Regions from separate parts of the Mesorhizobium sp. W016 genome, predicted to be linked through region 2. Evidence: riboswitches for the same ligand, from Rfam matches in the RefSeq annotation. Region 2 holds a riboswitch; the other holds the start of a gene.

Region 1 (4,206 bases), 2.5 Mb from region 2:
TGACCGTGCCGGCAAAGCCGGCGACAAGTTCCTGCAACAGTTCCAGCGTCTCCATGTCGAGATCGTTGGTCGGCTCGTCGAGCACCAGAAGGTTGGCCGGCCGCGCCAGAACACGCGCCAGGAGCAGCCGCGCCCGTTCGCCGCCGGACAGCTCGCGCACCGGGGTGCGCGCCTGTTCCGGCTTGAACAGGAAATCCTTCATGTAGGACACGACATGGCGCTGCTCGCCATTGATGACGAGGTTTTCGCCGCGCCCGTCCGTGAGATACTGCGCCAGGGTCTCGGCCGGATCGACCGCCTCGCGCTTCTGGTCGAGCGTGGCGATTTCCAGATTGGTGCCGAGCCGCACCGAGCCGGCGTCGGGCTTCATCTCGCCGGTAAGCATCTTCAACAGCGTCGTCTTGCCGGCCCCGTTCGGCCCGACAAGGCCGACGCGATCGCCGCGCTGGATGCGGGTCGAGAAGCTTTTGACCACGGTGAGGTCGCCAAAGCTCTTTTCGATGTTCTTGGCCTCGATCACCAGCTTGCCGGATTCGGCGGCGTCGCTGGCCACCATGGTGGCCGAGCCCTCGGCGCCGCGATGGCCGCGAAAACGCTGGCGCATGGTCTGCAGTTCGCCCAGGCGGCGCATGTTGCGTTTACGGCGAGCCGTCACGCCATAGCGCAGCCAATGCTCCTCGCGCACGATCTGGCGGCCGAGCTTGTGCTGTTCGCGCTCTTCCTCTTCCAGCACAAGGTCGCGCCATTCCTCGAAATGGCCAAAGCCCTTGTCGAGGCGGCGGGTCTGGCCACGGTCGAGCCAGACAGTGGCGCGCGAGACGCGTTCGAGGAAGCGACGGTCGTGCGAGATGACGATCAGCGCCGAAGACGTCCGGACGAGCTCCTCTTCCAGCCATTCGATGACCGACAAATCGAGATGGTTCGTCGGCTCATCAAGCAGCAGAATATCGGGTTCGGGCGCCATGACGCGGGCAAGTGCTGCGCGGCGCGCCTCGCCACCGGAGAGATCGTTGGGGTTCTCCGTGCCGGCGAGGCCGAGATGCTCCATCAGATATGTGGCGCGGTAGGGATCGTCGGCAGGCCCAAGCCCAGCCTCGACATAGGCACGCACATTGGCAAAGCCGTCCATGTCGGGCATTTGCGGGAGATAGCGCACCGTTGCCGAAGGCTGGCGGAAGACCTCGCCGTCTTGCGGCTCGATCAGACCGGCGGCAATCTTCAGGAGCGTCGACTTGCCGGAGCCGTTGCGGCCGACGAGCGCGATCTTGTCACCGGCGGACGCCGTCAGTTCGGCGCCGTCGAGCAGCGGCGTGCCGCCAAAGGTCAGTCTTATGCCGTCGAGGTTGAGAAGGGGCGGGGCCATGTCAGCTTTCAGGCAAGGGGTAGGGGTGGGCGAGCAGCAGCGCGCGGCCATGGCCGAGCGCGATTTCGAGGCCGCCCCCGGTCGTGTTGGACTTGACCTCGTTCGAGATGGTCAGCGACGAGCCGAACACGACCTCGACATGGTCGAGCGGCCACTTCGCGCCGGACACGGTGAGGCCCGAAAGATCGGAAAAGCCGAGCACCGAAAACAGCGTTCCGTCGGCATAGTCGAAGCCGGCCTTGCCAGGCAGCAGAGGGGCGCCTTCCTGCGCTCCGCTGGTCAACAGCACTTTTGTGCCTGTCTCTGCCAGCCGCAGGCTGAGCGCCAGATGGAGGAAGGCGTGGTCGGCGCGCTTGCCGCCGAAAGCGCCGGCCAGCACCAGGCTGGTGGCGCCGCGTTCCAATGCCGCCGCGATCGCCAGTTCGCCATCGGTCTTGTCCTTTTCGGGAGGAAACACCTCCCGCGGCACGGCGGCGAGATCGGCAGGCAGGTCCGCCGGCACGGAATCGAAATCGCCGACCCACAGCTCCGGCATCAGGCCGAGCAGGCGGGCATGATCGATGCCGGCGTCGGCGGCGATGACGCGCGTGCCCGCGACCTGCCGGTCGAGCCGCGGCGTGCGGACGAGATCGCCGCCAAGCAGGATGGTGAATGTGCTCATATCCGCTGGCCCTTACCAGCCCCGCCGACGAAACGGAAGGCCGAGCGGCACCGTCACTCTTTGTTGGAGCATGATCTTTTTCCGGAAACGGATTCCACTTTCCGGGATCATGCTCGGGCAAACTTCCACTTGCGTGGCACCTTGGCCGGGCCTATGTGTCGAAACGCTCTAACGGGGTGCCGGACGCGATCTTCGCGGACCGGCTGAGAGGCAGTCTCGCCAACCCGCTGAACCTGATCCGGTTTGTACCGGCGGAGGGATTAGACGCTTCGGACAGCCCGACGCCTCAATTCCTTTCAACACGAATGAAGGAGGCGCCGATGCGCATGTTTTTGTCCCGTCTTGTCCCAGCGCTGGGGCTTGCTGTTTCGCTACTGGCAAGCCCTGCGTCAGCGCAGGAAAAACTCACGATCTATACCTATGAGAGTTTCACTGCCGACTGGGGTCCGGGCCCCCAGGTGAAGAAGGAATTCGAAGCCGAGTGCGGCTGCAGCGTCGACTTCGTCTCGGCGGCCGACGGCGTCGCACTTCTCAACCGCGTCAAGCTGGAAGGAGCCTCGACCAAAGCAGATATCGTGCTTGGCCTCGACACCAACCTCACCGCGGAAGCCAAGGCTTCCGGCCTGTTTGTCCGACATGGCGCGGTGGCTGAAAACAACGTGCCGGGCGGCTGGAGCGACGACACTTTCGTGCCCTATGATTATGGTTATTTCGCCGTCGTCTACGACACCGAGAAGCTGAAGAACCCACCGAAGAGCCTGAAGGAACTGGTCGAGGGCGATGCCGCCGACAAGATCGTCATCCAGGATCCGAGGACGTCGACGCCGGGCCTCGGCCTGCTGCTGTGGGTTAAGTCGGTCTATGGCGACAAGGCGCCGGAAGCCTGGGCCAAACTCAAGGGCAAAGTGCTGACGGCGGCGCCCGGCTGGAGCGAGGCCTATGGCCTGTTCACCAAGGGCGAGGCGCCGATGGTGCTGTCCTATACGACATCGCCGGCCTACCACATGGTGGCCGAGAACACCGGGCGCTTCCAGGCGGCGTCGTTCGAAGAAGGCGAGTATTTGCAGGTCGAGGTCGCCGGCATCACCACCACGGGCGCGAAGAACCCGCTGGCGGCAAAGTTTCTGGCCTTCATGACCGGGCCGAAATTCCAGGATGTCATTCCGGAGACCAACTGGATGTTCCCGGCTGGGAAAACCGACAAGCCGCTCAATCCGGCTTTTGATAGGCTGGTCAAGCCGGCGAAGACCTTGCTGTTCAGCCCGGAAGAGGTCGCGGCAAATCGCAAGGCCTGGGTGGATGAATGGCTGGCGGTGATGAGCAAGTAGGAATTCAGGATGGCGCTTGAACACCCCCCTCTGGCCTGCCGGCCATCTCCCCCGCAAGGGGGGAGATCAAGCGCTCGGAAGCTTTCGCCAACCTCCAACGCTGCGAGGATGGGGCGGGGAGCGAAGCTGCTAATCTCCCCCCTTGCGGGGGAGATGGCCGGCAGGCCAGAGAGGGGTGGGCGGGAACTCGACTTCCGTGAAATATTTGCGTCAGCAGCGAACGTGCGCCGTAGGGTTGGATAGCGCGAAATGCGTGCGCACTATCCCTCTGACCCCCGCATCACGGCCGGCATTGTCGCGCTTGCGGCAATCGCGCTACTGATCGGTGGCGCCTTCGCCGGCCTTATCCGCGAAGGCGCGCACGACCTTTCCGGCGCCGCGTCCGCCTTTGACCTCTATCTCCTGCGCGTTGTCCGCTTCACGCTCTGGCAGGCTGCGCTCTCGACTCTGCTTTCCGCCGTACCGGCGCTCTTCGTCGCCCGGGCGCTGTCGCGGCATCCGCGCTTCTTCGGACGCGGCTTCATCCTGCAGCTGTTCACTGTGCCCCTTGCCTTGCCGGCGATTGTCGCAGCGCTGGGCATACTGGCGCTCTATGGCCGCGCCGGTTATTTCGCCGCGATCGGTGGCCAGAGCTGGCCCGACATCTATGGGCTGTCGGGCATCCTCGTCGCCCACGTCTTCTTCAACCTGCCGCTGGCCACCCGGCTGTTCCTCGAAGCGCTGGGAACGGTGCCGGCCGATCAATGGCGGCTGGCGAGCCAGCTCGGCATGGGAGCGAGGCCAGCCTTCCGGCTGATCGAGTGGCCGGTGCTGCGCGCCGCGCTGCCGGGCGTCGCCGGGCTTGTCTTCATGCT
Region 2 (4,206 bases):
CACCGGCACCGATCGTTCGGATGCCGACCTCGCCGGGCTGATCGTCAAGAAAGCGGCGCTGCTCGGCGTTGCGGTGATTTCCGACCCGCGCTGAGATGTCTCGTCACTCAAGACGCCGGCCGAATTTTCGGCTAATGTTTTCGTGGAATCTGGACCAACCGACCGGACCCAACCACGGAGGCTTAAGTGACGGACGTCAAACAGGACCGCATTCGCCAGCGCGCGCACGAGATCTGGGAAAAGGCCGGCCGGCCTGAAGGCGCGCATCAGGAACACTGGGAGCAGGCCACGGCTGAAGTCGATGGCGCGGTCGCCAAGCCAAAAAAGGCGGCGAAGAAAGCTGACGCCAAGCCCGCCAAGGCAGCCGCCAAGCCAAAGGCAGCGAAGCCTGCCGCCGCAAAGTCCGGCAAAGCCAAATCGAAATAAGGCCAAGTCGAAATAAGACCAGTCGAAATAAAGCAAGGCCGGAATTCGCTGGCCGGGCCATCCTTGGCGCCCGCCGTTCAGGCGCGCCCGAGCCTCTCAACCTGACGAATTGCGCCTGCGACGGGCAGCGCAATTCCTTGTGTTTGGCGACAGGCGCCCTCATGCCTCCCAGGCATAACTCGACAGCGCAAAGCGAATGCCGGCAGCTGTCATGGCCAGTTCGCATTCGGTGATCTGGCGCAGGTGGCGCAGATAGCGCGTCACGGTCTGTGGCAGCCAGCCGGCGCAGGCCTCTACATAGGCGCGGCTGTGAACAAGGGTGCCGGTCGACAGCCTCTCGTCCTTCTCGGCAACGACTTTCAGATATTGGCGGATGAAGCGGATGTCGTCGGCGATGTCCTGGCTGGCCATTCGCCAGGCCCCGGCGAGGCGTTGGCACTGATCGAATGACAAGGGCAACAAAGGGGGCGGCAATAAAGGCGGCGGCAACAAAGGCGGCGGCAACGACGGGGGTGACAGCAAAGGCCGAGAGAGATCGGCGAAGGCAACATGGTTCGCTGTGCTCAAGGACATTCCTCTCTGCGAAAAGAGATATCGCACTTTATGTACGAATAAGCGTCAAGCCAATTTCGTACGGTTGGGACGATGGAAATGAATATAGCAGCGGTCGCTTCAGCTAATCCCGCATCGTGAATCCCTCAGGAGTCGCACCAATTTCGCGGAGGGATTTCCCCAGGATGGTGTGACTGTTTTCCCTCGTGGCGGCGTCGAACAGGTTCAAGCCGCCCCGGATCGTCTCGCGCCAGTTTTCGCCCTTGTCCCACGCTTCCATGAAGGCGAAGGCAAGGTCGTCCTGGCGACGCGTGGCTTCGAGCGCTTGGGTCAGCAGGCGCGCTTGATGGAGATCCTTCTCCCGCTTGGCGCCAGCGCTCGGCCCGCGTCGCGAGGCGACGATCAGCTTGTGGATGGCGTAGCGCTGGGGCGAGGGGACCAGCACAGGCAAGCCCGAGCGATGCAGGAGCACAGTCCGGATGGGGTCGCGGATAAGGAAATCCAGAAACCGTAAGGGCTGCGCGGAGTCTCTGCCGTTTTCTTATAATTACGTTTATCAGCTTGAATTTCAACGCAGTTATAAGAAGTTCGTGGAAACGTTATAACGCAACGAACTGACGAGTCGTCTGTTAACGCCCGGGCGCCCGGCACGTCTGGCCCAAAACACTTTCCCGCAGTGCCTCAACAAACGGCTTCCCCAATGCCGCGAACGGTGCTTTAACCCGCCCATCCACAGGGGTGCTCCGTATCGTCGGGGCTGAGATGAGGGCGGCAAGCCTTCGGACCCTAAAGCTGATCTGGATAATACCAGCGGAGCGAGGCGGGCGATGTTTTCAGGCGCACAGATTTCCCTTTATCCCATGACCGACGATTTCGTCGGCGTCATCCTCGGCGCGCTCGGCGCGCTCGATCCCTGGCGCGACCGGCTGCGGATCGAAACCGATGACATCTCGACCCTTATGGTCGGGCCGCCCGAGGTGCTGTTTCCCGCCATGCGCGACCTGTTCGTCGCGGCGGCCAAAAGCGGCAAGCACTGCGTGCTTTCGGCGGCGGTCTCGCGCGGCTGTCCGGGCGAGCCCGACGATCCGATCTGCCGCTCCGACGAGACCGGCGGCCCCGCCATTCCGCTGGACGAGCGCAAGATCGCCGCGATCCGCGCTGTCCAGGCCACGCCGTCGACCGGTCAGCCGGTGGCGGCGCAGTTCTCGCTCTACGTTATGGGCACGGGCGACCATATGGACGAGATCTACGGCTGCATCGATTTCCTGAAACAGTCCGGCGTCTTTGAGCGCTCAAAGAACTTCTGCACCAAATTGCGTGGCGATGCCGGTGCGGTGTTTGCCACGCTCAACGAGGCCTTCTGCCGCTTCGGCCCCGGCGCCGGCCACGTCACCCTCGACATCACGATCTCGGCGAACAGCCCGAGCGCCGTCTGAGCCGCGGCTCAAGCGTCGTTCCTTGAGGATATTGCCGTGGCTGGTTTATCTGACCCATTGCGTGGAGGAGATGCCTCTGACCCCTCAGCACAGAGAGGAGGGGAGCCATTGGCGATTGGCGAAGACCGCGATGCCCACGAATCTCCCCCCTCGAGCAGGAGATGGCCGGCAGGCCAGAGGGGGTCCCAGCGCGTGGAGCGCCGACGTCCTTTTCGCATCGGCAAGGCGTGGGCGCTCTATGCGAGACGACCCCCTCTGTCGCCTTCGGCGACATCTCCCCCTCGAGGGGGGAGATTAGCCGCAGCCATCGCCAAGACCATCCCCGCCGCCTGCGCCTCCGCCCTGCTCCTCGCGGCGTGGGAGCTCTACGCCCGCTATGGTGGCGCTGCGCCCACCATGCTGCCGGCGCCGTCGCGCGTGCTGCAGCAGGCCTGGGAGCATCGCGCTGCCCTTGCCGACAACACGCTGCCCACCATCCGCGCCACATCAGCCGGCTTCGCCTGCTCGTTGGTCGCTGCCTTCGTGCTTTCGGCGCTGGTCGATTTCTTGGCCCCGCTGCGCCGCGCGCTGTTTCCGCTGCTGATTGTCAGCCAGACCTTGCCGCTGGTCGCGATTGCGCCGCTCATCGTACTGTGGTTCGGCTTCGGGCTGATGCCAAAAATCTTGCTTGTGGCGCTCGTTACCTTCTTCCCGATGATGGTGGCGCTGGTCGAGGGTTTTGCCGCGACCAGCAAGGCGATTTCGCAGATGCTCGCCACCATGGGGGCAGGGCGCTGGCGCATCTTCTGGCTGGCGCGCCTGCCTTCGGCGCTGCCCTATTTCTTCGCCGGGCTGCGCATCTCCATCACCTACGCCGTCGTCGGCGCGATCTTCGCCGAATATGCGGGGGCGGCGAAGGGGCTGGGCATCTACATGCTCAATGCCAAGAACAACTTTCGGCCCGATCTGGTGCTCGCCGCGGTCGCCGTCAGCGCCGCGCTCACGCTTGTCTTGTTCGCCATTGCGGTGCTCGTCCAGCGCTTCGCCATGCCTTGGGAGAATGCAGGGAGCGAAAGCCGCGACGGCAAGGTTGAAGCTGCAGAAGAGAACCGTCAATGACGCGGCTCGAACTCCGGGACATCAGGAAGAACTTCGGCGCGCTTGAGGTGCTCGCCGGCATTTCGCTTCATGTCGCGGCCGGCGAGTTCGTCTCCATCCTCGGCCCTTCCGGCGCCGGCAAGTCGACGCTGTTCCAGTTGCTGACCGGCGCGCTGAAAGGCGAGGGCGACATGCGCTTCGACGGCGCGCGATTGCAGGGCAGCCCCTTCGCCTTCATGCCGCAGCGCGACGCGCTGATGCCGTGGCGGCGCGTCATCGACAATGTGACGCTGGGGCTGGAAGTGCAGGGTCTTGGCCGCAAGGCGGCGCGCGAACGCGTCGCGCCGTTGTTCGCTGAGTTCGGCCTTGCCGGTTTCGAGCGCGCCTGGCCGGCCGAGCTTTCCGGCGGCATGCGCCAGCGCGCCGCCCTTTTGCGCACCGTGGTGCAGCAGCGCGACATGCTGCTGCTCGACGAGCCCTTTGGCGCGCTGGATGCACTGACCCGCGCGGGTATGCAGCGCTGGCTGGAAGGCATGTGGCAGCGCCAACGCTGGACGGCGCTGCTGATCACCCATGACGTGCGCGAAGCCGTCTACCTCTCCGATCGCATCTATCTGATGTCGGCGCGGCCGGCCCGCATCATCGGCGAGATTGCCGTGCCGCTGCCGCGCCCGCGCACCACCGGCAGCGATGCCGCGCGCCAGGCCGCCGCGCT

What was found. A riboswitch is a leader RNA that binds a small molecule or an ion and turns the genes downstream of it on or off. The one in region 2 is predicted to bind thiamine pyrophosphate.
Region 1: another riboswitch for thiamine pyrophosphate. It lies ahead of thiB (thiamine ABC transporter substrate binding subunit); the one in region 2 lies ahead of ACYG9V_RS13830 (YkoF family thiamine/hydroxymethylpyrimidine-binding protein).

The regions. Positions count from the first base shown of each region.
Region 1 is NZ_JBTTIF010000002.1:315,247-319,452, reverse strand. It holds gene ACYG9V_RS01905 (ABC-F family ATP-binding cassette domain-containing protein) at 1-1,363, opposite strand, end outside; gene ACYG9V_RS01900 (thiamine diphosphokinase) at 1,365-2,024, opposite strand; TPP riboswitch at 2,187-2,301, shown strand; gene thiB (thiamine ABC transporter substrate binding subunit) at 2,345-3,352, shown strand; gene thiP (thiamine/thiamine pyrophosphate ABC transporter permease) at 3,602-4,206, shown strand, end outside.
Region 2 is NZ_JBTTIF010000002.1:2,770,255-2,774,460, forward strand. It holds gene ACYG9V_RS13810 (hypothetical protein) at 1-94, shown strand, start outside; gene ACYG9V_RS13815 (DUF2934 domain-containing protein) at 187-426, shown strand; gene ACYG9V_RS13820 (hypothetical protein) at 586-837, opposite strand; partial or broken gene ACYG9V_RS13825 (GSU2403 family nucleotidyltransferase fold protein) at 1,103-1,492, opposite strand; TPP riboswitch at 1,703-1,815, shown strand; gene ACYG9V_RS13830 (YkoF family thiamine/hydroxymethylpyrimidine-binding protein) at 1,806-2,414, shown strand; gene ACYG9V_RS13835 (ABC transporter permease) at 2,670-3,512, shown strand; gene ACYG9V_RS13840 (ABC transporter ATP-binding protein) at 3,509-4,206, shown strand, end outside.